4 regions of the Streptomyces sp. NPDC006174 genome follow, and region 1 is predicted to be linked to each of the others. Evidence: riboswitches for the same ligand, from Rfam matches in the RefSeq annotation. Region 1 holds a riboswitch; each other region holds the start of a gene.

Region 1 (4,595 bases):
CCGCCCCCGAGCGCGGCGCCCTGCCCAACGGGCTGACCGTGCTGCGCTGTCACCGCCCCGGCCAGCAGGTCGTGGCCGTGGAGATCGTCCTGGACGCGCCGCTGGACGCCGAGCCCGAGGGCTTGGACGGCGTGGCCACGATCATGTCGCGCGCGCTCTCCGAAGGCACCGACAAGCACAGCGCCGAGGAGTTCGCCGCCGAGCTGGAGCGGTGCGGCGCCACCTTGGACGCACACGCCGACCACCCCGGCGTCCGCGTCTCCCTGGAGGTCCCGGCCTCCCGGCTGGCCAAGGCGCTCGGCCTGGTCGCCGAGGCCCTCCGCGCCCCGGCCTTCGCCGAGAGTGAGATCGAGCGGCTCGTCGGCAACCGCCTCGACGAGATCCCGCACGAGCAGGCCAACCCGTCCCGGCGCGCCGCCAAGCAGCTCTCCAAGGAGCTCTTCCCGGCCACCGCCCGGATGTCCCGTCCGCGCCTGGGCACCGAGGAGACCGTGCGGCGGATCGACGCCGCCGCCGTGCGCGCCTTCTTCGACGCCCACATCCGCCCGGCCACCGCGACGGCCGTCATCGTCGGCGACCTCACCGGCATCGACCTGGACGCCCTGCTCGCCGACACCCTCGGCGACTGGTCGGGCAACACGGCCCAGGCCCGCCCGGTCGCGCCGATCACCGCCGACGACGCCGGCCGCGTGGTCATCGTCGACCGTCCCGGCGCGGTTCAGACCCAGCTGCTGATCGGCCGCATCGGCGCCGACCGCCACGAGCGCGTCTGGCCGGCCCAGGTGCTCGGCACCTACTGCCTGGGCGGCACGCTCACCTCTCGTCTGGACCGGGTGCTGCGCGAGGAGAAGGGCTACACCTACGGCGTACGCGCCTTCGCCCAGGTCCTGCGCTCGACCGGGCCCGAATCGGGCGGCGCGGCGATGCTCGCCATCAGCGGTTCGGTGGACACCGAGTCCACCGGTCCGGCGCTGGAGGACCTCTGGAAGGTCCTGCGGACGCTGGCCGCCGAAGGGCTGACCGACGCCGAGCGCGAGACGGCTGTGCAGAACCTGGTGGGCGTGGCCCCGCTGAAGTTCGAGACGGCCGCCTCGGTCGCCGGCACGCTGGCCGACCAGGTCGAGCAGCACCTGCCCGACGACTACCAGGCCCAGCTGTACGCCCGCCTCGCCGAGACGGGCACCGTGGAGGCGACCGCGGCCGTGGTCAACGCCTTCCCGGTGGACCGGCTGGTCACGGTCCTCGTCGGCGACGCGGCACAGATCGCGGAGCCGGTGAAGGCGCTCGGCATCGGAGAGGTGACCGTCGTCAGCGGCTGACACACCGTCGGCACACCAGGACGGAGAGGACCCCGGCGAGGAGCGATAAGCCGGAGTCCTCTCCTTTGTCCATTTAGGGCCCTTTGTCACATCGTGATGAGGTAACTCCCTCTACGCCCTGTGGGATGCACGACAAATCCCCCTGTCCGTTTGGTGACGGACAGCCGCCTTGTCTAGCGTCGGCCCGGCTGTCCGTCACCCGTACGCCGCATCCGCGGCGCCGGGCAGCCATCGCCGAGTCCCCGTCAGGCGCGAGCCTGGGGAGCCGGGGACCCACACGTAGTCCCTGGGGTGAATCGGAACCCCGTGCCGCGAACCGGCGCGGAGCTCCGTAGGAGACCTTCCTGCTCCGAACCCGTCAGCTAACCCGGTAGGCGAGAAGGAAGGAAAGGATCAGCCCCTCCATGGCGTTCACCCGTGCCACCGGGAAGCACCGTGCCCCGAGCCGCCTCAAGCGCCACGGCGCCCATGTCGCCGGCGTCGCGGCCCTGACCACGACCGGTGTCCTCGGCACCCTGGCCTCTCCGGCCGTCGCGGCCGACTCCGAGACCCCGAAGGTCGCCGAGACCGGACTCACCCAGGCCATCGCCCTCGACGCCACGATCGCCGAGCAGATCGAGGCCCAGGCCCAGGCGCAGCACCGGCAGGCCGAAGCCGTCGCCAAGGCGAAGGCCGAGGCGGCCGCCGAAGCCAGGGCCAAGGCCGCGAAGGCCGAGGCGAAGGCGGAGGCCCAGCGCAAGGCCGAGGCCCGCGCCGAGGAGATCCGCGAGGAGAAGGCCCGGGCCGCCCGCGCCGCCGAGCGCGCCCGCCTCAACGCCTTCCACCTCCCGGTCGTCGGCTCGTCCGTCACCACCGGCTACAAGTCCGGCGGCGCGCTCTGGTCCTCCGGCAGCCATTCCGGCGTGGACTTCCGTGCCGCCTCCGGCAGCTCCGTCGTCGCGGTCGGCGCCGGTACGGTCGTCGAGGCCGGCTGGGGCGGCGCGTACGGCAACAACATCGTGCTCCGGATGACGGACGGCACGTACACCCAGTACGGCCACCTCTCCTCGATCGGCGTCTCCGTCGGCCGGAGCGTCACCTCCGGCCAGCAGATCGGCCTCTCCGGCTCCACCGGCAACTCCACCGGCCCGCACCTCCACTTCGAGGCCCGGACCACTCCGGAGTACGGCTCCGACATGGACCCGGTCGGCTACCTGCGCTCGCACGGCGTCAACGTCTGACCCGACCGCGCACCACCGCTCCTCCCGAAGGCCCCGGACTTCCCGCCGGGGCCTTCGTGCGTGCGCCGGGAATGCCCGGACCGATCCCTTCCGCTCCCGGCCTTCGGCCAGAAGATATCTATCAATTCAGGTCTGCCATCGGAAATTGCGGAAGATTGCCATAGAGTCACGGAACACGCGTCGGCCGCCCGCGTTTCGCGGGGATGAAGGCGGAGGTTCGGACATGCGCATTCCCGCGCATTCGGTATGCACGGCAATCCGTGACGACATCGTCTCCGGTGTCTACGAGCGCGGCAGCCGCCTCACCGAGGAGCTGCTGGCCCGGCGGTACGGGGTCTCCCGCGTCCCGGTCCGCGAGGCGCTGCGCACGCTGGAGTCCGAAGGCTTCGTCACCACCCGCAGGCACGCCGGGGCCTGTGTCGCCGAGCCCACCGAGCAGGAGGCCGCCGACCTGCTGGAGGTGCGGATGCTCCTGGAGCCGCTCGGCGCGGCCCGGGCCGCGCAGCGCCGCACGGAGGCCCACCTCAAGGTCCTCCGCGGGCTGGTCAGGCTGGGCCAGGAGCGGGCCCGCCGCGGCGAGGGCGAAGATCTGCGGTCGCTGGGCGGCTGGTTCCACGAGACCCTGGCCCAGGCCTCCGGCAGCCCCGGCCTGATCGCTCTGCTCACCCAGCTCCGGCACAAGATCGCCTGGATGTACGCCGTCGAGCAGCCGGTCCGACCGGTCGACTCCTGGGCCGAGCACGGGGCCATCGTGGACGCGGTGGCGCGCGGCGACGCGGAACGGGCGAGGGCGCTCACCGCTCTGCACGCGGAGCGGGCCGCCGGGGCGCACCGGCTGCGCCGGCCGGACCGCGCCGGCCGGCGGGCGGCGCCACCGCCTCGCGTGAGTTTTTCGCAACACGGCGTAAACATCGCGGGTGTCCGTCATTAACAAGCGCGCCGTATACAAAGAAAAGTAATTGCCGGGGGCTTTGTTCGTGCTGCCCGAAATAATTCTCCATCGCCTCGGAACAACGAAAGAGCCGTGGTCACCCCGGAGGGAAAACCACGGCTCAGGTCCGTCACCGTCATACGGTCCCGGAATGCGTCAGACGGTCTCGGGAAGCTCTTCGAGCCCTTCGGCGACCAGCTTCGCCAGGCGGTCCAGGGCGGCCTCGGCGTCGTCCGCGTCGGACGCGAGCACGATCTCCTCGCCACCCTGCGCACCCAGACCCAGCACCGCGAGCATGGAAGCGGCGTTGACCGGGTTGCCGTCGGCCCTGGCGATCGTCACGGGGACGCCGGAAGCCGTGGCGGCACGGACGAAGATGGAAGCGGGGCGGGCGTGCAGGCCCTCGGCCCAACCGACGTTTACGCGGCGCTCAGCCATGGTTCTGCCCTTCACATATCAACGGTTGTCTAGACCAGTCTCTCATGCGGTGCGTACTGCTGTGCCCGGCCTCCCCTCCCACCGGCAGGCCCCGGCCGTCCTCAGACTGCCCCGGTACCGATCCCTCCGCGACCGGGAGACCGGCCGTAGGCTTTGCCCATGGAGCCCACGCCGGAACAGCGTCCGCATCACGCGTACCCCGACCACTGGGAAGCGGACGTGGTGCTCCGCGACGGTGGCACCGCGCGCATCAGGCCGATCACCACGGACGACGCCGAACGGCTGGTCAGCTTCTACGAGCAGGTGTCCGACGAGTCGAAGTACTACCGGTTCTTCGCCCCGTACCCGCGCCTTTCCGACCGGGACGTGCACCGCTTCACCCATCACGACTACGTCGACCGGGTGGGGCTGGCCGTCACGATCGGCGGCGAGTTCATCGGAACCGTCCGATACGACCGCATCAACGACCAGGGCCGGCCCGCCTCCGCGCCCGCCGACGAGGCCGAGGTCGCCTTCCTCGTCCAGGACGCCCACCAGGGCCGCGGAGTCGCCTCGGCGCTGCTCGAACACATCGCCGCCGTCGCCCGCGAGCGCGGTATCCGGCGCTTCGCCGCCGAGGTGCTGCCCGCCAACAACAAGATGATCAAGGTGTTCCGGGACGCCGGCTACACCCAGCAGCGCAGCTTC
Region 2 (4,595 bases), on a different contig from region 1:
AGGGGACGGTGCGGCGCTGCCACTTCGTCGAGGCGGAGCTGGGCAACCTCTACGACGGCGGCTACCGCCGGGCGCTCGGTCCGCGGGCCTGTCCGCTCGCCGTGTGCGACTGCCACATCGGTTACGTGCACCTGGAGACGCTGCCGCTGTACGACGTGTTCGCCGGCGGCGTGCTGGAGCGGATACCGGCGGGGCTCGGCGCGGGCCCGGCGCCGGACGGACCCGTGGTCCCGGGCCCGTCCCGGCGTACGCTCCCGCTGCTCAGCCCCTGACGGCTACAGCGGCAGCAGGTCCGGCCGCTTCGCCGCGACGTGATCGCCGGACGACTCGCCGCGCAGCCGTCGGCCGATCCACGGCACCAGGTACTCCCGCGCCCACTGAACGTTGTCGCGCCGCGCGTCGAAGGGCGTGCGCTGGGCCTGCGGCGGCCACGGCTGGTCCGGGTCGGCGGGCACCTCGTGGCCGAGGACCTGGGCGGCGCGGAGCGCGACGCGGGTGTGGCCCTCGGGCGAGAGGTGGAGCCGGTCGGCGTCCCAGGCGCGCCGGTCCTGGACCGAGCGGAGCGACCACAGGTCGAGCACCGGGCACTGGTAGCGGTCGGCGATGGCCCTCAGGTGGACGTTGTACGTGGCGATCTTGCCGCGCATGTGGCGCAGCACCGGAACGCCCCGGGTGTCGAAACCGGTGGTGACCATGACGGTGCCGACGGCCTCGGTCAGGTCGGCGACGGCCCGCTCGAAGCGCTCGGCCAGATCGTCGGGGTCGGCGCCGGGCCGGATGATGTCGTTGCCGCCGGCACAGAAGCTGACCAGGTCGGGGGCCAGTTGCTTGGCCCGGGGGATCTGCTCCGCGACGATCTGGTCGAGGAGGCGTCCGCGTACGGCGAGATTGGCGTAACGGAAATTGCCGTGCCGGGTCCGGTCACCCGGGTTCGTCGCCGCGCCGGGGGCCGGGAGCCGGTCGGCGAGGAGAACCGCGAACCGGTCCGCCCAGCCGACGAAGGTGCCGTCGGGGCCTGGGTCGCCGACGCCCTCGGTGAAACTGTCCCCGATCGCCGCGTACGACCCGATGATGTTCTGCTGCTGGGTTCTCGAATCGTCTGCCACAAGCCCATATCCTGCACCGTTCAATGTGACCTACGCGACCGTAATACGGGGTTGACGGGTGGTGACATAGACCACCCGGTCAGATTTGGGTAAAGCCGGAATAAGTGGAGGGGCGGTGCGCCGCCGCGCACCGCCCCTCGTTCACTTCTTCTCGCCCTCGGATCAGAGGGAGACGCCGTGCTGCCGCAGGTAGGCGACCGGGTCGACGTCGGATCCGTAGCTCGGGCCGGTGCGGACCTCGAAGTGGAGGTGCGGGCCGGTGGAGTTTCCGGTGGAGCCGGAGAGGCCGATCTGCTGGCCGCCGGTGACGGTCTGGCCGGCGGAGACGCTCAGCGAGGACTGGTGGGCGTACTGGGAGTACATGCCGTCCTCGTGCTGGATGACGACCTCGTTGCCGTACGAACCGCTCCAGCCGGCCGAGACCACGGTGCCCGGGCCGATGGCCTTGACGGGGGTGCCGGAGGCGGCCTGGAAGTCCGAGCCGGTGTGGTAGCCGCTGGACCAGCTGGAGCCGGAAGCGCGGTACTGGGTGGTGACGTTGGCGTTGTCGAGCGGCGCGGTCCAGCCGGAGCCGGTGGACTGCGAGGAGCCGCTCTGCGTGGAGGCGCCGGACTCGGCGGCGGCGTCGGACTCGTCGGCCGAGACGGTGTCGGCCTTCGGGGCCGGCTCGGCCTTCTTCGGCTCGGCCTTCTTCGGCGCGGCGGCCTTGGGCGCCGGAGCGGACTTCTTCGCCTCCGAAGGCGCGGCGGTGCCGGAGGCCTTGGCGCCGAGGGTCAGCTTCATGCCCGGGAAGATCAGGCTCGGGTTCTCACCGACGGTGGAGCGGTTGTCCTGGTACAGCTTCTGCCAGCCGCCCTTGACCTGGTGCTCGGCCGCGATCTTGGCGAGGTGGTCGCCGGAGACTACGGCGTACGTCTTCGAGGTGGCCTTCGCCGTGGCGGGCGCGGCCTGCTTCGCGGACTGGGCGGCGGCGGCCGAGGCGGCTGCGGGCTTGACGGCGGGGGCCGCCTTCTCCGCGGCGTGGGCGCCGGTGGCGCCGAACAGCGGGAGCGCGAGTACGGCGCCACCGGTGCCCGCGGCGAGGACGCCGCGGTGGATCGGACCGGACTTGGGACGGCGGTGCTTACCCTTTGCGGGCATGGGGAAGTTCCTCTCCGGCGCCTGCGAGGTGAGCTGTCGGGTTCGGGCTGGAGATGCCCGGTCGCCGGCTGGCGACTTCACCCCGAGCCGGTCCGGATCGCTCCGGGCCGGCGGCTTACCTGGTTCCCCCGCTCCTGCCACACGTGAGTGGGTGGGTGCGAATTCCGGGCGGCGGCAGGATTAGGCGGTCCGTCCGGATTGACGGTGACCGTAAACGAGTCGGGACGGCAGGAACAAGCCGTCGGTTCCGCCCCGGAATCATCGATTCAATTTCGCTCCGGATTTCCCGTCACACTCCGTGGATTACGGATCTTGGCTTTCCTTACGGATCCCGGGAAAACACCTCGGCGCCGCCGCCACCGTCCGTCACGGATATGATCCCGCTCACCTACCGATTCCCATCTCCCCCATTAGCGGGGCATGTTCTGCGAAATGCACCAATACGGACATGCCGTCCACGCGGCTCCTGACACCCCGTCAGCCTGCCGATGGTTGCCCCGTGAACCGATGTCGTATCGTCACAGGAGCGCCCTCGCCGGAGAGCCGCGCCGACGCCAGAGATTCCAGGAGCCACCGTGACGCAGCAGGTGCCGCAGGTCCCGCCGACCGAGACCGCACTGACCGGAGTCCGCAACTTCCGCGATGTGGGTGGGCTTCCCACCACGGACGGGCGGCGCACCGCCTTCGGCCGGCTCTACCGCAGCGGCCACCTGGCGCACGCCACCGCCGAGGACGCGCTCTTCCTCGGCGGGCTCGGACTGCACACCGTCTTCGACTTCCGCAACTCCGCCGACCACCAGCTCGACGGGTACGACATCGAGCTGACCGGTGTCCGCAATGTCAGCATTCCGCTCTCCGACCCGGCCGACGGCGCCGAGTTCTGGCGGCTGGTGCGCGACGGGAACATCGAGCAGCTGCGCTCGATCCTGGCCAACGGCAAGGGCACCGAGCGCATGATCACCATGTACCGCTCGACCATCGTCGACCGCACCGCCGAGCACAGCCGTGTCCTGCACGCGCTGGCGGAGGACAGCGTGCCGGCTCTGATGCACTGTGCGGCGGGCAAGGACCGCGCCGGCCTGTCGATCGCGGTCTCGCTGCTCGCGGTGGGCGTGGAGCGCGAGGCGATCGAGGCGGACTACCTCAAGTCCAACGATCCGCACCGCCGGTACAAGGTGAAGCGCACGGACATGTCCGAGACCGGCATGTCCCCCGAGGTGATGGAGCTGCTGAATCCGCTCTTCGGTGCGCAGGCCTCCTACCTCGAAGCGGCGTTCGCGGCGATCGACGAGACGTGGGGCTCGACGGACCGCTATCTGACGGAGGGCCTGAAGGTCTCCTCCGAGACCCGGCAGCGACTCCGCGAGCGCCTGCTCGACCAGGACTGAGCGGCTACTCGGCGCCCGCCACCACGAAAAGCAGGTAGAGGAAGGCCGCGATCACGTGGCCGACCACCAGGTAGGCGAAGAGCCGGATCACCAGGCCGCGCGGCATCCGGCGCTCCTGTGAGTCCGTCGTGGCCTTCGGGCGCCTCGGGGTCAGCGGGTCGTAGTGCTCGGAATCGGACATGACGGTCCTCTCTGCCGGCCTCGTGGCCGGTGGGTACGAAGGCTCCGGTGGTACGGAGAGTCGCGGCGGTGAGCAGGGCGCCGGAGTCAGCGCGCGTGGAGCGCGTTGCCGAGGCAGAGCTCGGCCGCGGGGCTCTGCAGCAGCGAGTGGACGAAGAGCAGCTCCGCCCCGCCCCGGTCCAGGGCCGCGATCCGGTGCGGAGTGAGCGAGTCGAAGTGGGCACTGTCGCCCGGGTCCAGATCGTGCACGGTCTCCCCCAGCGCGACCCGCATCCGCCCGCCGAGGACGTACAGCCACTCCTCACCGGGATGCACCCGCACCAGATCGCCTTGGGCGCCGTACGGGACACGGACCCGCAACGCCTGCATGGCGCGGCCGGAGCCGCCGGCCCGGCGGTACATCCAGCCGTCGGCCTCGGCACCCTCGAAGGCGCCGCCACGGATGACCGCCTCACGTTCGGGCGGCTTCTCGCCGAGCAGCTCGGAGACCGTCGTACCGTAGATGCGGGCGAGGCCGAGCAGCATGGGCAGCGAGGGCTGCCGGCGGCCGGTCTCCAGCCGGGAGAGGTGGGCCGGTGAGAGTCCGGCCCGCTGGGCGGCGGTCTCCAGGGTGAGGCCGCGGCCTCGGCGCAGGTCGCGCAGGCGGGGAGCGACGCCGGGGAGCTCGTCGGCCGCGCCTTCGTCCGGAGGGTTCATGGATCCATTGGGCCAGGAACTTTCCTCCGGGGCAAATATCTTGCCTCGGAGGCAAAAGCTCAGCGGTTGGCCACCGCCTGCTTGA
Region 3 (4,595 bases), on a different contig from region 1:
GGCCCGGGGCGACGCCCAGACCGGCGTGGTGGGTCCGGCGAGCGCCGCGACACCAAGAAGAGAACCTGTTCCTGTGATGAATCTTCGACGGGAGACGCCTCCGGAAGCGCCTTGATGCAGCTTGATGTCTTTCATGTGACGCACCTCACTATCGACGAGTGCAACAGGTTCTACTGTCGATCGCGTGGTAAGTCACGAGAAACTTAGGGGTAACTTCCCGGTACGCCGAGAGGCCCCGGACCATGCGGTCCGGAGCCCCTCAAGCGTGAGCGCGTACGGGATCAGTAGGCGCCGAAGACGTTGTCGATCGAGCCGTACCGGTCGGCGGCATAGTTGCACGCGGCGGTGATGTTGGCGACCGGGTCGTAACTGTCGGTCGAGGTGCCGGGCACGTGGTAGGCCTGGAAGGTCGGGTCGATGACCTGGAGCAGCCCCTTGGACGGGGTGCCCTTCACCGCGTTGGAGTCCCAGTTGTTGATGGCGTTCGGGTTGCCGGAGGACTCGCGGATGATGTTGCGGTGGATGCCCTCGTAGCTGCCGGGAATGCCGTGCTGAGCCATGACCGCCAGCGACTCCCTGATCCAGCCATCGAGGTCGTCGGTGTACGTGGCGGGAGCGGCGGCCGGCGCGGCGGCGGGAGCGGCCGTGGTGCGCTCGGAGCGGTCGGCGCGCTCCGCCGTGGCCGTGCGCTCGGCGGAGGCCGTGGAAGCCTTACCGGCCTTGGCTTCTGACGAGGCGGCAGCCTTGGCGCCGATGGTCAGCGTGATACCCGGGTGAATAAGGTTCGGGTTCTCGCCGACGGCCTTCCGGTTGCCTTCGTACAGCTTCTTCCAGCCGCCGCTGACGGAATACTCGCGGGCGATCTTGGAAAGCGTTTCGCCGGATACCACGGAATGCTTGGCGGGCGCCGCCTTCGTCACGGAATTCACCTGGGCGGTCACGGAGACGGGAGCCACCGCCTTTTCCGCGGCGACGGAGTGCGCGGGAGCGGCGGAGGCGGTGGTGGCGCCGAGGACCGGGAGGGCCAGAACGGCTCCACCGGTGGTCACGGCGGCGATGCCACGGCTCAGCGAGACGGACTTGGGACGGCGGCGCTTACCCTGTGCGGGCATGGGGAATTTCCTCTCCGGCGCCTACGAGGTGAGCTGTCGGGTTCAGACGGGAGATGTCTGGCCGCATGATCATGCGACTTCACCCCTAGCCGTTCCGGGTACCGGATCGGCGGCTTACCTGGGTCCCCCGCTCCTGCCGTACGTGAGTGGGTTGCGGATTCCCGGACGGCGGCAGGATTCGGCGTTCCATCCGGATTGACCGTGACCGTAGGCGAAAAGCGCCGGACAGAACAAGCCCCGAATTCCGGATCATCCTTTTCCACATGATCGAATTCCGGAATTCCCGGTCACGCCCGTTCCGTCGCGGTGTCAACTTTCTTCGCACAGAAGGGAACCGAGGCCTCCACTTCTGCGTCCGCCCCCTTGGACGTGACGCTCACCACTTTGCGCGGAGGCGGCCGGAAAGGGCGTGTTCAAAATAGCCCAAGACCCTCAATAGCCCTTTTATGGAAGAGAAGGTTAAATAGCCAAAATCGCCCATACCGACCTGGAGAAACGGACTTAACGGGCGGTACCGTAGGCCGGGTCGGACGCCTCGCGGGGCCAGGGCTTACGGTGTGGGGTGGAGACTAGTAAGCCAACCCTTACTTCCGACGTACGCTGTACCTGCCCGCGTTCGCCCGCCTTAAGGATCACCACGCCATGACACGCCCCGTCCGCGTCGCCATTGTCGGAGCCGGCCCTGCCGGTATCTACGCTGCGGACGCGCTGCTCAAATCCGAGGTCTGCCAGGACCCGGGTGTCTCGATCGACCTGTTCGAGCGCATGCCCGCGCCCTTCGGCCTGATCCGGTACGGCGTGGCCCCCGACCACCCGCGGATCAAGGGCATCGTCAAGGCGCTGCACCAGGTGCTGGACAAGCCGCAGATCCGCCTCTTCGGCAACGTCAGCTACCCGAACGACATCGACCTCGACGACCTGCGCTCCTTCTACGACGCGGTGATCTTCTCCACCGGTGCCGAGGCCGACCGGGCCCTCGACATCCCGGGCATGGAGCTCGACGGCTCCTACGGCGCGGCCGAGTTCGTCTCCTGGTACGACGGCCACCCCGAGGTCCCGCGCACCTGGCCGCTCACCGCGGAGAAGGTCGCCGTCCTCGGCGTCGGCAACGTGGCGCTGGACGTGGCCCGCGTGCTGGCCAAGACGGCGGACGAGCTGCTGCCCACCGAGATCCCGGACAACGTGTACCAGGGCCTCAAGGCGAACAAGGCGCTGGAGGTGCATGTGTTCGGGCGGCGTGGCCCGGCGCAGGCCAAGTTCAGCCCGATGGAGCTGCGGGAGCTGGACCACTCCCCCAACATCGAGGTCATCGTCAACCCCGAGGACATCGAGTACGACGAGGGCTCCATCGCCACCCGGCGCGAGAACAAGCAGGCCAACATGGTCGCGCAGACGCTGGAGAACTGGGCGATCCGCGATGTCGGCGACCGCCCGCACAAGCTCTTCCTGCACTTCTTCGAGTCGCCGGTCGAGATCCTCGGCGAGGACGGCAAGGTCACCGCGCTGCGCACCGAGCGCACCGAGCTGGACGGCACCGGCAACGTCCGGGGCACCGGAAAGTTCACCGACTGGGACATGCAGAGCGTCTACCGGGCCGTCGGCTACTACTCGGAGGAGCTGCCCAAGCTCCCCTTCGACGTGGCCTCCGGCACCGTCCCGCACGAGGCGGGCCGCGTCATCGCCGGGGACGAGCACATGGCCTCGGTCTACGTCACGGGCTGGATCAAGCGCGGCCCGATCGGCCTGATCGGCCACACCAAGGGTGACGCCAACGAGACGGTCGCCTGCCTGCTGGAGGACCGCGCCGCCGGCCGCCTGCCCGAGCCGGCGACGCCCGCTCCGGAGGCCGTGGAAGCCTTCCTGGAGAGCCGGAACGTCCGGTACACGACCTGGGAGGGCTGGCACAAGCTGGACGCCCACGAGCTGGCGCTCGGCGTGGCCCAGGGCCGCGAGCGGATCAAGGTCGTGGAGCGCGAGGGCATGCTGGACGCCTCGGGCGCCTTCGCCCTGGCCGAGCGGCCGACGGAGGTCTGAGCCGGGCGGGCCTCCGCGCGCCTGAGGTGTACAGGGCTGTGGCCGTCAGGCCGGGTCCGGATCGTTCGCCGCACCGCCGCCCCGGCCCGGCCCGCGGAACGTCCGCCACAGGTCGGGCGGGGCCGCGTCGCGGGAGAGCGGCGGCGGCTTCTCCGGGAGGTGCGTCCAGCGGGCCGCGAGCAGGAGCGCGATGTCGTCGGGGCGGTCCGTGGCCTGCCGGGCCTCCCCGATCACGCGGTTCGCGATCTCGGCCAGCGGGACCGAGCCGATCCCGGCGATCGTGGAGCGCAGCCGCTCGATGCCCTCGTCGATGTCGGTCCCGGGGCGCTCGATGAGCCCGTCGGTGAACAGGGCCAGCACATCGCCCGGTTCGAGCAGCAGCTCGGTGACCGGGTACGTCGCGTGCCCGTCGATACCGAGCACGATGCCGCCGGGCAGGTCCAGGACCTCGGTCCGGCCGTCGGGATGCCGCAGCACCGGCTGCGGATGTCCCGCCCGTACGGCACGGGCGCGTCCGGTGAGCGGGTCCAGGACGATGTAGCAGCAGCTGGCGAACTGACCCGGGTCCAGGTCGATGAGCAGCCGGTTGGTGCCGCTCATCACCTCCTGCGGATCGTGGTTGCTGAGCGCGAACGCCCGTACCGCACTGCGCAGTTGGCCCATGGTGGCGGCCGCCGACACACCGTGTCCCTGGACGTCGCCGATCACCAGGGCCAGTTCGTGGCCGGTCTCGATGACGTCGTACCAGTCGCCGCCGACCTCCATGTCCTGGGTGCCGGAGAGATAGCGCCCGAGGGTGTCGACCCCGTCCACCTCCGGCAGCCGGTGCGGCAGCAGGGCGTCCTGGAGTCCGCGGGCGAGCGCCGACTCGCTGTCGTACCGCTGGGCTCGTTGCAGGGCCTGGGCGATGAGTCCGGCGAGGGCGGTCAGGACGGTGCGCTCCTCGGGGCTGAATCCGCGCGGCCGGTCGAAGCCGAGGATGCACGAGCCGACGGGCCGTCCGGAGGCGATCAGCGGCAGGAAGGCGCGCGCGCCGACGTCGGTCTCCATCGGGATGCCCGGGTAGGCGTCGGCCAGCCGCTGCATGGACTCGAAGAAGATCGGCCGGCCTGTGGTCAGGGTTTCCACGCCGGGGATGGAGACGTCGAGCCCGACGCCGTCGAAGCGGTCGAGGAACCCTCGGGGAAACCCCGTCTCCCAGGCGAGGTGGAGGTGACGTTCGCTCAGCAGGTAGATGGCCAGCTGCCGGCCGCCGAACGCGGGCAGCAGTTCCTCGGTGACCACGGCGGAGACCTGACGTGCCGTGACCGCCTCGGTGAGGGCGATCGCGAGCGCCACCGGACGGTAGAGGGCGGAGGAGCGGTCGGCGGTGGAGCCGATGCCCAGACCGGGCGCGGTGACGGAACCGGGAGCGTACGTCGGCTGTTCGGTGGCCTGGAACACCGCGCT
Region 4 (4,595 bases), on a different contig from region 1:
GGCCGTCGAGCGAGGCCCGGGTCACCGCCCGCGCGTAGCCGGCCGTCTGAAGGAGGCCCGGCACCACCGAGGTCTCCAGGGTCCGCACCGTATCGGCCTGGGACTCCAGGCTGATGAAGTCGCGGTACTGCGGCGGGATCAGCCCGCGGTACGCGTGCCACCACCCCGCGCCTCCGCCGCCCGCCGAACCCGCCAGCACTTCGAGCAGCGCGCGCAACTGCGCGTCGCGCACCGCGTAGAGGTCGAGCAGGCGCGTCACATCGCCGGGCGTGACCCCGCTCGCGCCGGTCTCGATACGGCTCACCTTCGACTGGTGCCAGCCGAGCAGGTGCGCCGCGTCCCGGCTGGTCAGTCCGGAGCCGTGGCGCAGGTTCCGTAACTCCTCGCCGAGCTTCCGTCGTCGGACGACGGGGCCGTGCTGCATCCGGGTCTCCTCGCGCTGTGCGGAACGGAACGGAACCGTCACGCATCGCACGGTCCGGCCCCGCAAGGGGGTCAGTGTGCCCGTCGTCCGGGTGGTGCGGGACCCGAATTCACCGCTTCGAGCGACAGATATATGCATATCTTGGTCGAACGTCGTTACAGCGAGCTTCAACAGTGGCAGTCTGGCGCGAAGCACAATCCCGGCCGACCGCGGGTCGGCCGGGGCGCGAAAGGGACGGCGTCGCCATGGCAGACCATCAGGAAGCAACCGTCACCCTGCCGAGCGATCCGGTCTCGGTCTCCTCGGCTCGTAGATATGTGGCCAGGACGTTGGCCGAATGGGGCCTCTCGGAGGAGACGGAGCTGGCCGACACCGTCCGGCTGATCATCTCCGAACTGACGACCAACGCGGTCCAGCACACGTTCGGCCAGTCGCCCACCTTCACCGTGGATCTGCGCCTCGAACGCGACGAGGAACTACGCCTCGGCGTGACGGACAGTCACCCTCGGTGGCCTCAGCGGCTGCCCGCCGCCGTACGGCAGGACAACGGGCGCGGCATGGTGATCATCCGGGCACTGGCCAAGGAGTACGGCGGCCGGCTGACGGTCGTCCCGACGGCCGAGGGCGGCAAGACAGTCTGGATCGCGCTGCCGTGGGCGGTACCGGTCCAGGGCTGAGAGCCGGGCGCGGGCGGGACGGCGGAGTTCAGGCCGCCGCCCGGCCGAACCCGCTGCGCAGCAGGGCCAGCAGCGTCGCCGCCGCCGCGGTCGCCCGGTCGCCGCGGTGCACCACGGAGATGGTCCGGCGGAACTCCGCGGGCTCCAGCCGCCGGACCGCCAGCGGCGTGGCCGACAGCGACGCCACCATCTCCGGCACCACCGCCACCCCGAGCCCCGCACTGACCAGCGCGCACACCAGCGCGTAGCCGGGCGACTCGCACACCACCGCCGGTGCGGCGCCCGCCGCCGCCAGCGCGCTCTCCACCCCGCGCCGGGGCGGATGGGCCGGAGCGCTGCTGATCAGCGGCCGGCCCGCCAGCTCGGCGACCGGCAGCCGCCCGGTGCCTTCGGAGAGCCGGTGGCCGACCGCCGTCGCCAGTACCAGCTCCTCGACCAGCAGCGGCTCGACGGTGACCCCGACGGGCGGCGGGTCGGCCACCGCCGGCTCGTACGTGTGGGTCAGCGCCAGGTCCACCTCGCCGGCGGTGACCGCCGCGACGCCGTCCGGCGGCTCGCACTCGGTGACGGCCAGCTCCACATCCGGATGGGCCCGCCGGAACGCGCTCAGGACCGGCGGCAGCAGATGCACCCCGGCCGTCGTGAACGTCCCGACCCGCAGCCTGCCGCCCGACAGCCCGGCCAGCTGCGCCAGCTCGTGCCGCGCCTGTTCCAGCTCGTCCAGCACCCGCCGCGCCCGGCCCGCCAACAGCTCACCGGCGGCCGTCAGCCGCGCGCCGCGATGGTGGCGCACCAGCAGCGTCGCGCCGGCCTCCCGCTCCAGTTTGGCCAGCTGCTGGGAGAGTGCGGGCGCGGTGTAGCCCAGGTGGGCGGCGGCCCGGGTGATCGATCCGGTCTCGGCGACCGCCACCAGCGCGGTGAGCCGCGTCGGGTCGTACATGAAGCGTTCCTTTAGGCAGACCCAGAAGATTCCAAGTACACGCTAAAGGCTCCGCCGGTCCACGCTGGACCCATGGACGCACAACTGATCGCCTTCACCGGGGTCGCCGCCGGGATGGTCGCGCTGCCCGGAGCCGACTTCACCGTCGTCGTACGCAACGCTCTGGCCTCGCGCACCGCCGGTCTGGCCACCGCGCTCGGTATCGCCGGAGGACTGCTCATCCATACCGCGCTCGCCGTGGCCGGCCTCGCGGCGGTGCTGCTGACGATGCCGGTACTGTTCCGCACGGTCCAGCTGCTCGGCGGCGCGTACGTGCTCCACCTCGGGATCAGCGCGCTGTACGCGATCCGGCGCCGGGTCGCCGAGGAGAGCCGCACGCCGGACCAGGTGCCGTCTGAGGGGCCCGAGGCGTCCGGCGGCGGACCGGAACAGCCGGTACGCGAAGGGTTCGGGCGCGCGCTGCGGCAGGGCTTCCTGACCAACGCGCTCAATCCCAAGGCGCCGGTCCTCTTCCTCAGCCTGCTGCCGCAGTTCGTCCCGGCCGGGCAGCCGCCGCTGCCCAGGACCCTGCTGCTCGCCGCCCTGGTCGTCGCTCTCGCCCTGGTGTGGTTCCCGGCCCTCGCCCTGCTCGTGGACCGGCTGGGACGGTGGCTGCGCCGGCCGCGTACCGCCCGGGCGATCGAGGGCGGCAGCGGCGTGGCGCTCACCGGACTGGGACTGGCGCTGGTGGCCGGGCCCCTCCTGCGCTGAGGTGCGCAGAGGGGGCCCGTGCCGCCCGCGGAGGAGAAGAGTGCGGCCGCAAGGGAAGAGCGTCCGGTCGGTGGGTCAGCGGACCCGTCCGTACCAGACGCTCTTGGACCAGATTTTCGCCTTGCGGACCACGTCCCCGGATTTGGGGGAGTGCCAGATCTTGCCGCCTCCGGCGTAGATGCCCACGTGGTAGACGCTGCGCCCGGAATGGAAGAAGACCAGGTCACCGAGTTTGCGCTGCGACTTCGAGATATGGCGGGTCTTGTTGTACTGCTGCTGTGCGGTGCGGGGAAGTTTTTTCCCGGCCTTCTTGAACGAGTAGAGAGTCAGTCCCGAGCAGTCGAACCGGCTGGGACCTGCTGCTCCGTACTTGTAGGGAGCACCCTTCTTCGACGCGGCGATCTTGAGCGCCTTCGTCGAATGGGTGGCGGCCTCGGCGTCGTTGACGAGGCCGGGCGCCAGCATCGCGGACGTCACGGCGAAGGTGAGTACGGAAGCCGTACCGACCCGGGCGAACAGAGACGGGACATGAACCTGCGCAGACATGCGCAACCCTTCGTCAGCCGCCTGTGAAGGATGACCTGTCGGGTTCGGGCTGGCGAAGTTGCCCGGCCGCGCGATGCGGCTTCACCCCGAGGGCTTACCGGTCTCCCGGTCGGCCCGTTGTGCTCGGGTCCTCCACTCCTGCCGATCCACTCCTTGTCGACCAGTCATCCGGGAGGCGGCAGGACTCGGCGTCCACCCGGACCGCCCCGCCGCGGTGGCGGGGGCTTGTCGTCCCAGGGATCTTGACTCACGAAGTGCCGGATTTCCGAGCTGAAACGGCGATTTGTGAGTCTCCTCACCACTGATCCATTCAGGTGGACAGGAGGCATTCGCGCCCGCTGGCGAGCCCGGCGCACACCCTCGTACCAGCGACGAAAGGGTGGATTTCGAGTACGACCCGTGCGTCGAGCGCAAGTTGGGACGTCGCTCGCGCGGGTGATCGCCTACGCCGAACGAGCGAGGAAAATCGGTCGCGGAACCGGGCGTGTCGCACGCCAGGTCGACCGGCCCGCTCCCGTAATGCGCTCCCGGCGCGCGTGGCGGCTCAGTTCGGAGCCGGCGGCATGGTGACCCTGCCTGCCCGCCGCTCGCCGTCCAGCACCCGCAGGGCCCGCGCGAGCGTCGCCGCGTGGATCTGCCGCTCACCGCGCTCGTGCATCAGGGCCAGCGCGTCGCGCAGGGCCGCCGCTCCGGAGGCCAGGGCCTGCGCGGCCCGCAGTGCGCTGTAGGTGTCGCTGCCGCGCGCCGGGTTGATGCGTCCCACCTGGTCGAGGACCGCCAGGTAACAGTCGATGAACTCGCCCTCGGCGCGGGTCAGTGCGGGCAGCGGCGGGAACTTTGGCGGCTCCATCGGCGGGTCACCTCACGTCGTGCGGCGGCTGGGAGAGCGCGCGGTTCTCCACGACGTGGTCCACCAGCCCGTAGGCGCGAGCGGCCTCCGCGTCGAGGATGGTGTCGCGCTCGACGTCGGCGGTGACCCGCTCGGCGGTCCGGCCTGTGTGCCGGACCAGCATCTGAGTGAACAGCTCGCGGGTGCGCACCAGTTCGCGCGCGTGGATCTCCAGGTCGGACGGCTGGCCCCGCAGCGGCTCGGCCCGTGCGGGTCGCTCAATGACTACCCGCGCGCCGGGCAGAGCATGTCGCCGCCCGGGAGCTCCGGCGGCCAGCAGAGCGGCCGCGTAGGAGCCGGCCTGCCCGAGGCAGAAGGTCTCCACCTCGCACGTCAGGTACCGCATCGTGTCGTAGACCGCCGCCATCG

The links. Region 1 has a riboswitch for cyclic di-AMP ahead of ABZ267_RS24680 (M23 family metallopeptidase). Riboswitches for the same ligand answer to the same signal wherever they lie in the genome.
Region 2: linked by a shared signal. The riboswitch ahead of ABZ267_RS28645 (LysM peptidoglycan-binding domain-containing M23 family metallopeptidase) and the one ahead of ABZ267_RS24680 (M23 family metallopeptidase) in region 1 are both predicted to bind cyclic di-AMP.
Region 3: linked by a shared signal. The riboswitch ahead of ABZ267_RS11440 (transglycosylase SLT domain-containing protein) and the one ahead of ABZ267_RS24680 (M23 family metallopeptidase) in region 1 are both predicted to bind cyclic di-AMP.
Region 4: linked by a shared signal. The riboswitch ahead of ABZ267_RS25640 (C40 family peptidase) and the one ahead of ABZ267_RS24680 (M23 family metallopeptidase) in region 1 are both predicted to bind cyclic di-AMP.

Annotation. Positions count from the first base shown of each region.
Region 1 is NZ_JBEXTJ010000011.1:160,819-165,413, reverse strand. Features, by position in the region: gene ABZ267_RS24685 (pitrilysin family protein) at 1-1,319, shown strand, start outside; cyclic di-AMP (ydaO/yuaA leader) riboswitch at 1,542-1,710, shown strand; gene ABZ267_RS24680 (M23 family metallopeptidase) at 1,724-2,539, shown strand; gene ABZ267_RS24675 (GntR family transcriptional regulator) at 2,763-3,470, shown strand; gene ABZ267_RS24670 (HPr family phosphocarrier protein) at 3,627-3,908, opposite strand; gene ABZ267_RS24665 (GNAT family N-acetyltransferase) at 4,068-4,595, shown strand, end outside.
Region 2 is NZ_JBEXTJ010000015.1:70,067-74,661, forward strand. Features, by position in the region: gene ABZ267_RS28635 (STM4011 family radical SAM protein) at 1-272, shown strand, start outside; gene ABZ267_RS28640 (SGNH/GDSL hydrolase family protein) at 276-1,106, opposite strand; gene ABZ267_RS28645 (LysM peptidoglycan-binding domain-containing M23 family metallopeptidase) at 1,269-2,246, opposite strand; cyclic di-AMP (ydaO/yuaA leader) riboswitch at 2,250-2,410, opposite strand; gene ABZ267_RS28650 (tyrosine-protein phosphatase) at 2,822-3,634, shown strand; gene ABZ267_RS28655 (DUF6126 family protein) at 3,639-3,815, opposite strand; gene ABZ267_RS28660 (XRE family transcriptional regulator) at 3,902-4,510, opposite strand; gene ABZ267_RS28665 (aspartate aminotransferase family protein) at 4,570-4,595, opposite strand, start outside.
Region 3 is NZ_JBEXTJ010000004.1:303,458-308,052, reverse strand. Features, by position in the region: gene ABZ267_RS11445 (GMC oxidoreductase) at 1-135, opposite strand, end outside; gene ABZ267_RS11440 (transglycosylase SLT domain-containing protein) at 282-1,112, opposite strand; cyclic di-AMP (ydaO/yuaA leader) riboswitch at 1,116-1,306, opposite strand; gene ABZ267_RS11435 (FAD-dependent oxidoreductase) at 1,755-3,146, shown strand; gene ABZ267_RS11430 (SpoIIE family protein phosphatase) at 3,192-4,595, opposite strand, start outside.
Region 4 is NZ_JBEXTJ010000012.1:96,472-101,066, forward strand. Features, by position in the region: gene ABZ267_RS25620 (helix-turn-helix transcriptional regulator) at 1-424, opposite strand, end outside; gene ABZ267_RS25625 (ATP-binding protein) at 670-1,101, shown strand; gene ABZ267_RS25630 (LysR family transcriptional regulator) at 1,130-2,041, opposite strand; gene ABZ267_RS25635 (LysE family translocator) at 2,114-2,791, shown strand; gene ABZ267_RS25640 (C40 family peptidase) at 2,867-3,337, opposite strand; cyclic di-AMP (ydaO/yuaA leader) riboswitch at 3,341-3,528, opposite strand; gene ABZ267_RS25645 (hypothetical protein) at 3,882-4,187, opposite strand; gene ABZ267_RS25650 (ATP-dependent Clp protease proteolytic subunit) at 4,195-4,595, opposite strand, start outside.